2 regions of the Streptomyces sp. NPDC058619 genome follow, and region 2 is predicted to be linked to the other one. Evidence: riboswitches for the same ligand, from Rfam matches in the RefSeq annotation. Region 2 holds a riboswitch; the other holds the start of a gene.

Region 1 (6,945 bases), on a different contig from region 2:
GTCGCAGAAGCGGTCGATCTCGGCGAGGTCCTCGGACTCCGTCGGCTCGATCATCAGCGTCCCCGCGACCGGGAACGACATGGTCGGCGCGTGGAAGCCGTAGTCGATCAGGCGCTTGGCGATGTCGTCCACACTGACGCCGGTGGCCTTCGTCAGCGGGCGCAGGTCGATGATGCACTCGTGCGCGACCAGGTTGCCGGGGCCGGTGTACAGCACCGGGTAGTGCGGCTCCAGTCGCTTGGCGATGTAGTTGGCACCGAGCACCGCCACCTGGGTGGCGCGCTTGAGGCCCTCGCCGCCCATCAGACGCACGTACGACCACGAGATCGGCAGGATGCCCGCGGAGCCCCACGGCGCGGCGGAGATGGGACCGACGCCCGTCTCGGGGCCGGCGGTCGGCTGCAGCGGGTGGTTCGGCAGGTACGGGGCCAGGTGCGCCCGGACACCGACCGGGCCGACGCCCGGGCCGCCGCCGCCGTGCGGGATGCAGAAGGTCTTGTGCAGGTTCAGGTGCGAGACGTCGCCGCCGAAGTGACCCGGCTTGGCCAGGCCCACCAGGGCGTTGAGGTTGGCGCCGTCCACGTAGACCTGGCCGCCGGCGTCGTGCACCTGGGCGCAGATGTCGGCGACGTGCTCCTCGAACACACCGTGCGTGGAGGGGTAGGTGATCATCAGCACGGCGAGCTCGTCGCGGTACTGCTCGATCTTCGCCCGCAGGTCCGCCGCGTCCACCTCGCCGTCGTCGGCCGTCTTGACGACGACGACCTTCATGCCGGCCATCACGGCGCTGGCGGCGTTCGTGCCGTGCGCGGAGGACGGGATGAGGCAGATGGTGCGCTGCTCGTCGCCGTTGGCGCGGTGGTAGGCGCGCACAGCCAGCAGACCGGCCAGCTCACCCTGCGAGCCGGCGTTGGGCTGAATGGAGACCTTGTCGTAGCCGGTGACCTCGCAGAGACGTTCCTCCAGCTCGGTGATGAGCGTGAGGTACCCCTCGGCCTGCTCCACCGGGGCGAACGGGTGCACCTGGCCGAACTCGGGCCAGGTGACGGCCTCCATCTCGGTGGTGGCGTTGAGCTTCATGGTGCAGGAGCCCAGCGGGATCATGCCGCGGTCCAGCGCGTAGTCCTTGTCCGAGAGCTTGCGCAGGTAGCGCAGCATCGCGGTCTCGGAGCGGTGCTGGTGGAAGACCGGGTGCGTGAGGACCTCGTCCGAGCGCAGCAGGGCCTCGGGCAGCGTGTCGGCCGTGGCCGCGTCGAGCGCCTCGATGTCGGCGCTGACGCCGAAGGCGGCCCAGACGGCCTCGATGTCCGCGCGCAGGGTGGTCTCGTCGCAGGAGACGGAGACGAGGTCGGCGTCGACCCGGTACAGGTTGACCCCGCCCTCACGGGCGGCGGCGACGACCTCGTCGGCCCGGCCGGGAACCCGGGCGGTGACGGTGTCGAAGTACGAGCCGTGGACGATCTCGACCCCGCCGGCCCGCAGGCCCGCGGCGAGGAGGGCGGCGTAGCGGTGCGTCCGGCGGGCGATCGTCCGCAGGCCGTCCGGGCCGTGGTAGACGGCGTACATGGCGGCCATGACGGCGAGCAGCACCTGCGCGGTACAGATGTTGCTGGTGGCCTTCTCGCGGCGGATGTGCTGCTCGCGGGTCTGCAGGGCCAGGCGGTACGCCTTGTTGCCGTCCGCGTCCACGGAGACGCCGACGAGGCGGCCCGGGAGCGAGCGGGCGTGCTTGGCCTGGACGGCCATGTAGCCGGCGTGCGGTCCGCCGAAGCCCATCGGGACGCCGAAGCGCTGGGTGGTGCCGACCGCGATGTCCGCGCCGAGCTCGCCCGGCGAGGTCAGCAGGGTCAGGGCCAGCAGGTCGGCCGAGACGGTGACGACGGCACCGAGCCCGTGCGCCTGGTCGATGACCGGCTTGATGTCGCGCACGGCGCCGGAGGCACCCGGGTACTGGAGCAGCACGCCGAAGACGCCGCGCTCGGCGATCTCGGCCGGGATGCCGTCGGAGAGGTCCGCGACGACGATCTCCACGCCCGTGGGCTCGGCACGGGTCTCGATCACGGCGATGGTCTGCGGCAGCGCGTCGGCGTCGATCAGGAATACACCGCCCTTGACCTTGCCCACGCGGCGGGCCAGGGACATGGCTTCGGCGGCCGCCGTGCCCTCGTCGAGCAGCGAGGCGCCCGAGGTCGGCAGCCCGGTCAGGTCGGCGACGACGGTCTGGAAGTTCAGCAGCGCCTCCAGGCGGCCCTGCGAGATCTCCGGCTGGTACGGGGTGTAGGCCGTGTACCAGGCCGGGTTCTCCATGACGTTGCGCAGGATCACCGGCGGCGTGAAGGTCCCGTAGTAGCCGAGACCGATCATGGAGGAGAGGACCTGGTTGCGGTCGGCGAGCGACCGCAGCTCGGCCAGCACCTCGGCCTCGGTCAGCGCCTCGGGCAGGTTCAGCGCCTCGGTGGTCTTGATCACATCCGGTACCGCGGCGGCGGTCAGTTCGTCCAGGGAGCCGTAGCCCACCTGGGCGAGCATCTTCGCCTGCGCCCCGGCATCCGGGCCGATGTGGCGCTGCTCGAAGGGGATGCCTCGCTCAAGCTGGGAGAGCGGAATGCGGTTGGCGGTCATGTACGGAGGCCTCCTGGTCGTATGACCTGCGAGGGGCACCACGGCGCGGGCACCCGGACGGCCTCCCCCTCTGTCATCTCAACCTGAGAGTTTCACCGGAGTCGCGGGGATCGCCCTCGAGCTCCGGCTTTCACCGTCGGTGAGGAGAGGCACCGGCACTGGGCCCGGTACCCGCTCCTGCTTTCCAGAGTGGCCTCGTCCGTGCGGTACGTATGCCTGAGAGATTCCGGGGAGGATTTGCTCCTTCGGCGCCTCCGTCGAGCTCATTCGGAGGACTCTCCCGCACAGGGTCGACAGCCGCCACCCAGCCTACCAGCGCCCTTTCGGAGCCTCCCCGAGTGGCCTCGACTCCCAATATGCACTTCTGTAGTCATTACGGAGGAGTTGCGACCAGATGGAGGGACCGTGCAGACCGACATCGATCCGCGCAGCCTGATCGGCCGCAAGGCGTTCGACCGCAACGGCAGCAAGATCGGCACCATCGACGAGGTCTACCTCGACGACGCCACCGGCGTCCCGGAATGGGCCGCCGTGCGGACGGGCCTGTTCAGCCGGGACGCCTTCGTCCCGCTGGAGCCGAGCGAGCTGGTCGGGGACGCGCTGCGCGTCCCGTTCGACCGCTCCCTGATCAAGGACGCCCCCGACTTCGGCGTCGGCCGCCACCTCTCCCCCGAGCAGGAGCTGCAGCTCTACCACCACTACGGCCTGGACGTGACCCTGCCGTCCGACTTCCACCAGACGCCCCCGCCCCCCGAGCAGCCGCGCGACTTCGGCCGGCTGGCGGGCGACGACGGCTGACCGGCCGCCCCTCCTCCGCCGGCCCGGGCGCCCCGTCAGGCCGTGCCCGGCTCCTCCTCCCCCACCGGCTCCCCCACGAGCGGCAGCGGATCGGCCGCCTCCAGCTCGGGATCGTCCACCCGGAAGGTGCGCACCCGGCCGGGGGCCGACCCGGGCCGCTCGAACCGTACGGTCACCCGCCCGACCCCGCTGCCCTGCACCCACCCCGGCCCGTGGACGGCGTGCCGTACGTCGTTTCCGGGCGCCCAGCGCCGCTCGGCGGTGGCCTCCGCCTCCCCCGGCGGCCCGTGCTCGACGGGCGGCCCCGGACTCCCGGCGGCCACCGCCTCCTGCGCGCCGGCGCCTGCCTCCGACGGCCCCGGCACCCCCGTCACTCCAACGGCCCCCTCCGCCACGTCGGGCACGTCCCCGGCCCGCCCGTCCCCCTCGGCGGCGAGCATCGCGGCGGCCTGGGCGAACAGGTCCTCCTGCGTGTAGTCCGCCAACCCCGTGACCCCCACCCCGAGCAGCCGCACCCCGCCCGTGGTGTCCACGCCCTCCAGCAGCCGCGCCGCGGCCTCCCGCACCACCCCGGGGTCGTCGGTGGGCCCGCGCAGCGTCTCCGAGCGCGTGAGCGTCGAGAAGTCGAACCGGCGCACCTTCAGCACGATCGTGCGACCCGAGTGCCCGGACTCCCGGAGCCTGCGCACGCACCGGTCCGCGAGCCGCTGCACCTCGTTGCGGATGCGGACCCGGTCGTGCAGGTCCACGTCGAAGGTGTCCTCGACCGACACCGACTTCGCGTCCCGCTCGGCGACCACCGGCCGGTCGTCCAGCCCCAGGGCCATCCGGTGGAGGCCGACGCCGTGCGCGCGCCCGACCATCCGGACCAGCTCGTCCTCCCCGGCCTCCGCCAGCTCCCCCACGGTGGTGATACCGGCCCGGCGCAGGTGTTCCCCGGTGGCCGGCCCCACCCCGGGCAGGGTCCGTACGGACATCGGCGCGAGCAGCTCCCGCTCGGTCCCCGGCTCGATCAGCAGCAGCCCAGCCGGCTTGGCCTCCTCGGACGCCACCTTCGCCAGCATCTTCGACCCCGCCAGTCCCACCGACCCGCTGAGGCTCGTGGCCGCCCTGATGTCCGCGCGCAGCCGCTCGCCCGTCGCCCGGGCACTGCGCGAGTCGAAGGCGACGCCGCCCGCCTCCAGGTCCACGAACGCCTCGTCCAGGCTGAGCGGCTCCACCAGCGGCGACAGCTCCCTCAGCATGGCCATGACCACTTCGCTGACCTCGCGGTAGAGGCTGAAGCGCGGCACCAGGCAGGCGCCGTTGGGGCAGAGCCGCCGGGCCTGCGCCATCGGCATGGCCGAGTGCACCCCGAAGCGCCGCGCCTCGTACGAGGCCGTGGCGACGACCCCGCGCGGACCGAGCCCTCCGACGATCACGGCCTTGCCCCGCAGGCTCGGCTTCGACGCCTGCTCCACGGAGGCGTAGAAGGCGTCCATGTCCAGGTGCAGGATGGTCGGCGCGGCTCTCACGCCCCCGATGCTGCCCTACGCCTCTGACAATCCCGGGAACCGGTTCCGGGACGCCTCCCGGCCGGGCCGCAGCCGCCGGCGGGCGCGGAGCCCCCTCTGGGCCCCGCGCCCGCCGGCACGGCCGTCCGTGCTCAGGCCGGGGTCACACGGCCCGGTTGCGGCGGGCCGCCAGCTCGTCCGCCGGGTGGTGGCCGACGACGGTCTCGCCCGTGTCCACCCGCTCCCCGTGCAGCTGCGCCAGCGCGTTCTCCACGTCCCGCCACACGACGCCGACGGCGATCCCGAAGACGCCCTGCCCGCCCTGGAGCAGGCTCACGACCTGGTCCGGCGAGGTGCACTCGTACACGGAGGCGCCGTCGCTCATGAGCGTCGTCCGCTCCAGGTCCGCGAATCCGGGGTCCCGCAGGTGCTGTACGGCCGTGCGGATGTTCTGCAGCGCCACACCGGTGTCCAGGAAGCGCTTCACGACCTTGAGGACCACCACGTCCCGGAAGCTGTACAGCCGCTGCGTACCCGACCCGTACGCGGCACGCACGCTGGGCTCCACCAGTCCGGTCCGGGCCCAGTAGTCGAGCTGCCGGTAGGTGATCCCGGCCGCGGCGCACGCCGTGGGCCCGCGGTAGCCGACCTCCTCGGGCGCCGGGTCGCCGCTCACCGGTCCGACCGGCGTCGACTCCGGCTGACGGCGCGCGGACCCCACCGTGCTCCCGTAAAGCGGGTACGGTCCGCCGTCACTCCGTACGGGGGTGCCCCCGGTCGTACCGTCGCCCGTGATCCTCACGCCGACCCTCCGTCCTTGACCTGCCCACCTTGAAGGTAGGCAGTCACCAGGGGTGCGTCAACGATCGCCACACTCGGCACGCCGAGTGATAATCACCCTGAGAGTGGTTTCCCGTATCCGATTGCCGGGAAAGGCTGCTCGAATGGGCCGGCGCTTCCCCGTGGACGACGCGGCCTGCGCCCTACTGCGGGCCGGTGCCGAAGTCCTCGGGCGAGATCTGGTCGAGGAACTCGCGGAACTTCTCCACCTCGTCCTCCTGCTCGTCGGGAATGGCGATTCCGGCGTCGTCGAGCACGCCGTCACTGCCGTAGATCGGCGTCCCCGTCCGCAGGGCCAGCGCTATGGCGTCGGATGGCCTCGCGCTCACCTCGACCCCGCTGGCGAAGACGAGCTCCGCGTAGAAGACGCCCTCCCGCAGATCCGTGATCCGGACCTCGGTGAGCTCCTCGCCGACCGCTTCCAGCACGTCCTTGAACAAGTCGTGCGTCAGCGGCCTGGCAGGGGCCATGCCCTGCTGCGCGAAGGCAATGGCGGTCGCCTCCCCTGGACCGATCCAGATGGGGAGGTACCGATCGCCTCCCACTTCACGCAGGAGCACGATCGGTTGGTTGGAGGGCATTTCCACCCGGACACCCACAACGTCGAGCTCGTTCACACAGTAACCCTAGGACCTGCCCAGCCGGTTTGGGTAGTCGGGCCGCCCTCGGTCCCTACAGGCGGACCCCGAGAGCGGTCTGTACGAGCGCCTCGTGCAGCCGTACGGACAGCCCCGCGAGCTCCTTCAGCGTCGCCTCGGCGTGGGCCCGGGTCTGCGGGTTGCGGTGCCGGCGCAACGGTGCCACGACCTGTTCGACGAGCCCCGCCTCGCGGTCCGCGGCGGCCTTCATGGCACGCAGGTGGCGCGGCTCCAGCCCGAACCGGCCCAGATCGGCCACCAGACGGGCCACGGTGACGGCCTCGGCGTCGAATCCGCCGCCCGGGGCCTCGGCCAGCAGCCCGTACGACTCCCACTCGACGAGCTGCACCTCGTCCACGTCGGCGGTCGCGAGCAGTTCCGCCCGGCCGATGCGCGGCGCGGTGGGCCGTTCGCGGCCGACTTCGCCGTAGACGACCGCCGGACTGCCGGGATCGGGCGCGTCGCCGGGGTCACGGTGCGCCGTCGGCGCCGGGATGCGGATCTGCTCCCCGCGTGCGAGGGCGTCGAGCTGGTCGCGGATGACTTTCAGGGGC
Region 2 (6,945 bases):
TCGAAGCCGGTTCCTGGTTTGCCCTGCGGTGGCTAGCGGGAGCCCTTCGGGTCGAGGGCGTCGCGGACGCCGTCGCCGAAGAGGTTGAAGGCCAGCACGGTGATGAAGATCGCCACACCGGGGAAGATCATGAAGAGCGGATCGTCCTCGTAGGTCCGCACGGCCGTGGAGAGGGTTTCTCCCCAGGACGGCGTGGGCGGCTTGACGCCGACTCCGAGGAAGCTGAGGGCCGCCTCGGTCAGCACGTTGGTGGGGATCATCAGCGTCGAGTAGACGGTGATGGGCGCCACCAGGTTCGGAAGCAGTTCGCGGAAGAGGATGTACATGCGGCCCGCGCCGAGACTGCGCGCGGCTTCGACGTACTCCCGTTCGCGCAGCGACAGGGTCTGCCCGCGGACGATGCGGCCGATGTACGGCCAGCCGAAGAAGCCGATGACCAGCACCAGCACGGCGATGCGCAGGCCCGACCCCTCGAAGCCCCAGAGCTTGCTGGGGATGACGGAGATCAGCGCGATGATGAACAGCAGCTGCGGGAAGGCCAGCAGCAGGTCCATGACGCGGCTGATGGCCGCGTCGACCCAGCCGCCGAAGTAGCCCGCGATGATGCCGAAGAAGGTGCCCAGCCCGACCGCCACGAAGGCGGACAGGAAGGCCACCAGCAGCGAGATCCTGGCGCCGTAGACGATCCGGCTGAAGACGTCGCGGCCGTTGACCGGCTCGACGCCCAGCAGGAAGTCCCCGCTCATGCCGCCCCAGTCGCCGGCCGGCAGACCGAGCAGCGGGTCCAGCATGTCCTCGTGCAGCTCCTCCGGCGGGTGCCCGAGGAGCTTGACGATCAGCGGCGCGAAGAGTGCGACGAGGATCAGCAGGAGCACGACGACACCGCCGGCCAGGGCGACCTTGTCACGCCTGAGGCGGATCCACGCGATCTTCCACGGAGAGCGCCCCTCGATCGCCTTCTGCGGGACGTCGGGGGCGGCCACGGCCGCGGGCCCGGCCGCGCTGGTGTCGTGCAGTGGTGCCGTCATCGTGGTGGGGACCCCTCTCGGCCGACGGTGGCCGGCCCATGCCCGCCGCTGTGGCGGCTTGGTTCTATCGGCGTCGCTGATGGTGCGATCGGCACGAAATGCGCCTGAAGTGCACGTGAAGAGCTGGTGCTTGCTGGATCGACCGGCCTTCGGTGGGGGGAGTCTTCAACGGCGTCTGAGCCGCCCGCCAGACCTGCCGGGGATGTGATGCGCAACCGTGATCTGCGCCTACACCTTCCGTTATCCGAACCGCGCGGGCTGGTCAGCGGTGAAAGACCGCCCGTTAGGCGCGGAACGGACATCCGGGCCAACTGCCACTTAGGGCAGCCTTCTTGGGCGGATTCGACGGGATATACGGAAGGCCGCACCGGCGGATTCCGGTGCGGCCTTCGAGACGGATGTCTCAGTATGCGGATCTCTCGGGACGTGCCCGGGGTGCGGTCGGTACGGCGGACTCCGGTGCACCGGACCTCAGTACGCGGGGCCCTGTCCCTCTCGGTCGTAGAACGGCCGGGTCTGCGCCCGCAGCCACATCGCCACCGGGTCGTGTTCGTCGGCCAGCGCGACGGTGCACACCGGGACGCCCTCGGGGACCACGCCCACCGACTGGCGCATCATCTCCCGTACGGATTCCAGCGCGGGCGCGGAGGCGTCGTACAGGTCGAGCCCGACCGCGAGGTACGGCGACCCCAGCGCGGGCTGCACCCACGCGCGGCGCAGCGACCGGACGGCGGGCGTCCGGTGGGCGTGCCGGGTCAGCAGCCCGTAGAACTGCGGGAGCTCGATGGCGGGCTCCGACAGCCGCAGCGGTCCGGCCGGCATCCGGTCCAGGCCCGTGGCGATCCGGCGCAGGTCCGCCCAGGGCACGCCGAGTCCGCCGCCCGCGGCGTGCGGGTTGAGCCACAGCCCCCAGCGGTCCGGGTACAGGGCGCGGGCGATGTCCCGGCCCGTGACGACCTCGTAGCCCCGGTTCCAGCCGCTGGCGGCCAGCTCCTGCGGGGAGGTCACGCACGGCGCGTAGCCGAGGCCCTCCACCTCCATGCCGCCGTACTGGGCGTCCGGGGACCCCGGCTGCCCCTGCCACAGCAGCATCCACAGCCGGCCCTCGGCGAGGGCGTGCAGCAGTGACTCGTAGCTCTCATAGCGCCCGGGAGTCACCTGGCGCAGCATGTGCTCGACCTGCCCGGCCGCGGCCGTGCCTGACGCACTCACCCGGTACCCCTCTTCGTCCGCCCGTCGTCCACGCGTACCCGGGCCGCGCGTGCGGCCGCAAGTGTGACCACCTTAAGCGGCCCTACGGGAGGTAGAAGGGGCGTACGCGCTCACGAATCCAGTCCGTGACCGGGTCCTCGGCGGCGTCCAGGAGGATCAACTGCACCGGCCACGGAGGCGGGACGCGGGTCAGGGCCCGGCCGAGGGCCTCCATCGGGGCGTTCTGCGTCCCGGGGTCCCATCCCGCCAGCCGGACGCCGATGAACAGCTGCGGCTCCCCGCCCTCGACGCTGGCGAGGCAGCGGTACGCGGCGGTGACCGCGCCGGTCGCCCGGAACTCCTCCGTGGCGGCGGCCAGGAAGTCCACCGGGTCGTCCTGCCAGTCGGGCTCGAACAGCCGGACGCGGCCGCCGGACGCGGGTCCGTCGAGGGGGCTGCGTCCGATGCGGCACAGCTCCGCGACGGCGGGCGGGGGCAGGGGTACGCCGACGGCGCCCTCGGGGTTCACGGCGATGCCGAGCTGCGGGGGCAGGCCGCGGGCGAACTCGACGGCGGGGGCGACGGCGAAGTCCATGGCGGGGCCGGCGCAGTAGCGGAACTGCGCCTCGGAGCTGTAGACGGGGACGTAGGCCGCCCCGGCGATGTCCATGGTCGGCAGGGACAGGCTCGCCGCGTCGGGGGCCCCGCTGGCGGGCAGCGGCACCCACACCCGGCTGCGCCCGAGCACCTCGAGGATCCGCGCCCCCGCGTCGGGCTGCCCCAGCGCCGCTCCGAGCACCTGCTCCAGTTCGTTCTCCGGCCAGCCGCTGCCCTGCATGTTCCCCTGCCTCCGTGTGGTCCCACCGCGTCCGGTGCCGAGGCTATCCGCTGCCGGGGCCCGGGCCGCGCGGGGTCCCGGCGTCCCGCCCCGGGCAGCGGGGGTCCGGGGCCCGGCTCAGCCGTGGAACGCGATCCGCGTCACCGCCGCGGCCGAGCGGCGGTCCAGGAGCGTCACCGAGGCGCAGCCCGCCGGCGGGTGGCCGGCCTCCGCGTCGCGCAGCAGGCGCGCCACCGCGCCCCGGTGCCGGGAGAAGGCGTAGGCCGACACGCGCCGTCCGCGCGCCGCCTGCCCCGAGAGGGCCTCCTCGGGGCTGCTGTCCAGGAACAGCAGGTGCAGCTCGCGGCCCCGGCGGCGGGCGGCCGCCGCGAGCAGGCCGCGCACCCAGCTCTGGGTGCCGCAGTCGTGGACGACCACCGAGGCGCCGGAGCGCAGGACGCGCCACAGCCCCCAGTAGTGGGCGGCGCGGACCAGCGGCCGGTAGGCGCCGTACGGGAGGAACGCCGGCATCCGGCGCTCCCAGCGCTCGCGGGTGTCCTGGGAGTCGACGGACCCGCCCTCGGCGGCCGCCCGCTTGATCAGCGTGCTCTTGCCGCCGCCGGGCAGCCCGGACACGACGACGATGTCCCCGGCCGCGAAGCCGAGCCGCTGGGGCCCGCGCACCGCCGGGCCGCGCAGGTCCCGTACGGCGCCGGGGCCCGCCGCGTCCGCCGCCCGGCGGACGCGCGGGCCGCGCTGCTCCGGCACCGCGTCCACGGTTCCCGTCGTCGTCGCCACTACTCCGAATCTCCGCACAGTGATCGCCTCCCCCGAATCGGGTCGCAAGGACCCTTGCCCACTGAGTGTAAAGAGACGGTGATCCGGGATCGCCGGTTCCGGTCCGGACCTCCGCGAACGCCGTGGTCTTTCGGGCCCGCCCGCCCGATCACGCGCACGGCGTGCAATGATGTGCGCCATCTGGACCAACTGCATACCGGCCGCTTGAATCCGCGCGGGAGAGTCCCGGCACGCCGCAAGGCCGTGCGCGGGCGCCGAAGGAGCAAGAACCTCCCTTGAATCTCTCAGGCCCCGTACCGCGTGGATGAGGCAGATCTGAAAAGCGAGCCGTGCCGCCGCCCGTGAGGCCGGGGTGCGCGCTCCACCCAAGGTGCAAGTCGGGAATCCCGCCGGATCGGAAGATCGGGGGAACTCTCGGCGAACCTCTCAGGTTCCGATGACAGATGGGGAGGAACGTCCTCGTCATGTCATGTCGATGCCCTGGGACCCGGGAGTCACACCCATGAGCTCTGCCCCCCGTCTGACCGCCCTCGATGCGCTGCACCGTTCCCTCGGTGCGACCATGACCGATTTCGCGGGCTGGGACATGCCGCTGCGGTACGCGAGCGAGCGCGACGAACACAACGCCGTACGCACCAGGGCCGGTCTCTTCGACCTGTCCCACATGGGCGAGATCACCCTGACCGGCCCGGAGGCCGTCAAGGTCCTCGACTACGCGCTGGTCGGCAACATCTCCACCGTCGGCGTCGGCCGCGCCCGCTACACGCACATCTGCCAGGCGGACGGCGGCATCGTCGACGACCTGATCGTCTACCGGCTGGGCGAGACCGAGTTCATGGTCGTCGCCAACGCCTCCAACGCCCAGGTCGTCCTGGACGCGATCACCGAGCGCGCCGCCGGCTTCGACGCCGAGGTCCGCGACGACCGCGACGCGTACGCGCTGCTCGCCGTCCAGGGCCCGGAGTCCCCCGGCATCCTGAAGTCCCTGACCGACGCCGACCTGGACGGGCTGAAGTACTACGCCGGCCTGCCGGGCACCGTCGCGGGCGTGCCCGCGCTGATCGCCCGTACCGGCTACACCGGCGAGGACGGCTTCGAGCTGTTCGTCTCCCCCGAGCACGCCGTGGAGCTGTGGCAGGCCCTGACGAAGGCCGGCGAGGGCGTCGGCCTGGTCCCGGCCGGCCTGTCCTGCCGCGACACACTGCGCCTGGAGGCGGGCATGCCGCTGTACGGGCACGAGCTGACGACCTCCCTCACCCCGTTCGACGCGGGTCTGGGCCGGGTCGTGAAGTTCGAGAAGGAGGGGGACTTCGTCGGCCGCGCCGCGCTGGAGGCCGCCGCCGAGCGCGCCGCCTCGAACCCGCCGCGCAAGCTGGTCGGCCTGATCGCCGAGGGCCGCCGCGTCCCGCGCGCCGGTTTCCCGGTCGTCGCCGGCGGCGAGGTCATCGGCGAGGTCACCTCGGGCGCCCCGTCCCCGACGCTGGGCAAGCCGATCGCGATGGCGTACGTGGACGCGGCGCACGCCGCGCCCGGCACCTCCGGCGTCGGCGTCGACATTCGCGGTACGCATGAGCCGTACGAGGTCGTGGCCCTGCCGTTCTACAAGCGGCAGAAGTAACCCTGTCGTAGGCCTCAGCCGTACGGGCAGCCGTACGGTCCTGTCTCGGTAGCCGAGACCGCTGTTCGTTCCCACTCCCCCGCATCCAGGAGAATCAGGCCATGAGCAACCCCCAGCAGCTGCGTTACAGCAAGGAGCACGAGTGGCTGTCGGTCGCCGAGGACGGCGTCTCGACGGTCGGCATCACGGAGTTCGCGGCCAACGCGCTCGGTGACGTCGTCTACGCCCAGCTTCCCGAGGTGGGCGACACGGTGACCGCGGGCGAGACCTGTGGCGAGCTGGAGTCGACCAAGTCGGTCAGCGACCTGTACTCCCCCGTCACCGGTGAGATCGTCGAGTCCAACCAGGACGTCGTGGACGACCCGGCGCTCGTGAACACGGCCCCGTTCGAGGGCGGCTGGCTGTTCAAGGTGCGCGTCGCGGAGGAGCCGGGCGACCTGCTCTCCGCCGAGGAGTACGCCGCGCTCACCCACTCCGACAACTGACACCCCAGGGGATCTTGATGTCTGTGCTGAACACCCCGCTCCACGAGCTCGACCCGGACGTCGCCGCCGCCGTCGACGCCGAGCTCGTACGCCAGCAGTCGACCCTGGAAATGATCGCGTCGGAGAACTTCGCTCCGGTCGCCGTCATGGAGGCCCAGGGCTCGGTCCTGACCAACAAGTACGCCGAGGGCTACCCGGGCCGCCGCTACTACGGCGGCTGCGAGCACGTCGACGTGGTCGAGCAGATCGCGATCGACCGCATCAAGGCGCTGTTCGGCGCCGAGGCCGCGAACGTCCAGCCGCACTCCGGTGCGCAGGCGAACGCCGCCGCGATGTTCGCGCTGATCAAGCCGGGCGACACGATCATGGGCCTGAACCTGGCCCACGGCGGTCACCTGACCCACGGCATGAAGATCAACTTCTCCGGCAAGCTCTACAACGTGGTCCCGTACCACGTCGACGAGACCGGCCACGTGGACATGGCCGAGGTCGAGCGCCTCGCCAAGGAGTCCAAGCCGCAGCTGATCGTCGCGGGCTGGTCCGCCTACCCGCGCCAGCTCGACTTCGCCGCCTTCCGCCGCATCGCGGACGAGGTCGGCGCGTACCTCATGGTCGACATGGCGCACTTCGCGGGCCTGGTCGCCGCGGGTCTGCACCCGAACCCGGTGCCGCACGCCCACGTCGTGACCACCACCACGCACAAGACCCTGGGCGGTCCGCGCGGCGGCGTCATCCTGTCGACGCAGGAGCTGGCCAAGAAGATCAACTCCGCGGTCTTCCCGGGCCAGCAGGGCGGCCCGCTGGAGCACGTGATCGCGGCCAAGGCCGTCTCCTTCAAGATCGCGGCCTCGGAGGGCTTCAAGGAGCGCCAGGTCCGCACCCTGGAGGGCGCGAAGATCATCGCCGAGCGCCTGGTGCAGCCCGACGTCACCGAGGTCGGCGTGTCCGTCCTCTCCGGCGGTACGGACGTCCACCTGGTCCTGGTCGACCTGCGCAACTCCGAGCTGG

The links. A riboswitch is a leader RNA that binds a small molecule or an ion and turns the genes downstream of it on or off. The one in region 2 is predicted to bind glycine.
Region 1: it holds a riboswitch for glycine, as region 2 does, so the genes downstream of both, gcvP (aminomethyl-transferring glycine dehydrogenase) here and gcvT (glycine cleavage system aminomethyltransferase GcvT) in region 2, are expected to answer to the same signal.

The regions. Positions count from the first base shown of each region.
Region 1 covers NZ_JBHXQN010000064.1:19,161-26,105, forward strand. Annotated here, with positions in the region: gene gcvP (aminomethyl-transferring glycine dehydrogenase) at 1-2,622, opposite strand, end outside; glycine riboswitch at 2,817-2,915, opposite strand; gene ACFWTC_RS33760 (PRC-barrel domain-containing protein) at 3,028-3,420, shown strand; gene ACFWTC_RS33765 (DNA polymerase IV) at 3,456-4,934, opposite strand; gene ACFWTC_RS33770 (MerR family transcriptional regulator) at 5,077-5,715, opposite strand; gene ACFWTC_RS33775 (bifunctional nuclease family protein) at 5,897-6,370, opposite strand; gene ACFWTC_RS33780 (MerR family transcriptional regulator) at 6,426-6,945, opposite strand, start outside.
Region 2 covers NZ_JBHXQN010000006.1:251,723-258,667, forward strand. Annotated here, with positions in the region: gene ACFWTC_RS09315 (ABC transporter permease) at 33-1,028, opposite strand; gene ACFWTC_RS09320 (enhanced serine sensitivity protein SseB C-terminal domain-containing protein) at 1,500-2,240, opposite strand; gene ACFWTC_RS09325 (enhanced serine sensitivity protein SseB) at 2,323-3,057, opposite strand; gene ACFWTC_RS09330 (AAA family ATPase) at 3,175-3,858, opposite strand; glycine riboswitch at 4,040-4,143, shown strand; gene gcvT (glycine cleavage system aminomethyltransferase GcvT) at 4,337-5,452, shown strand; gene gcvH (glycine cleavage system protein GcvH) at 5,554-5,937, shown strand; gene glyA (serine hydroxymethyltransferase) at 5,955-6,945, shown strand, end outside.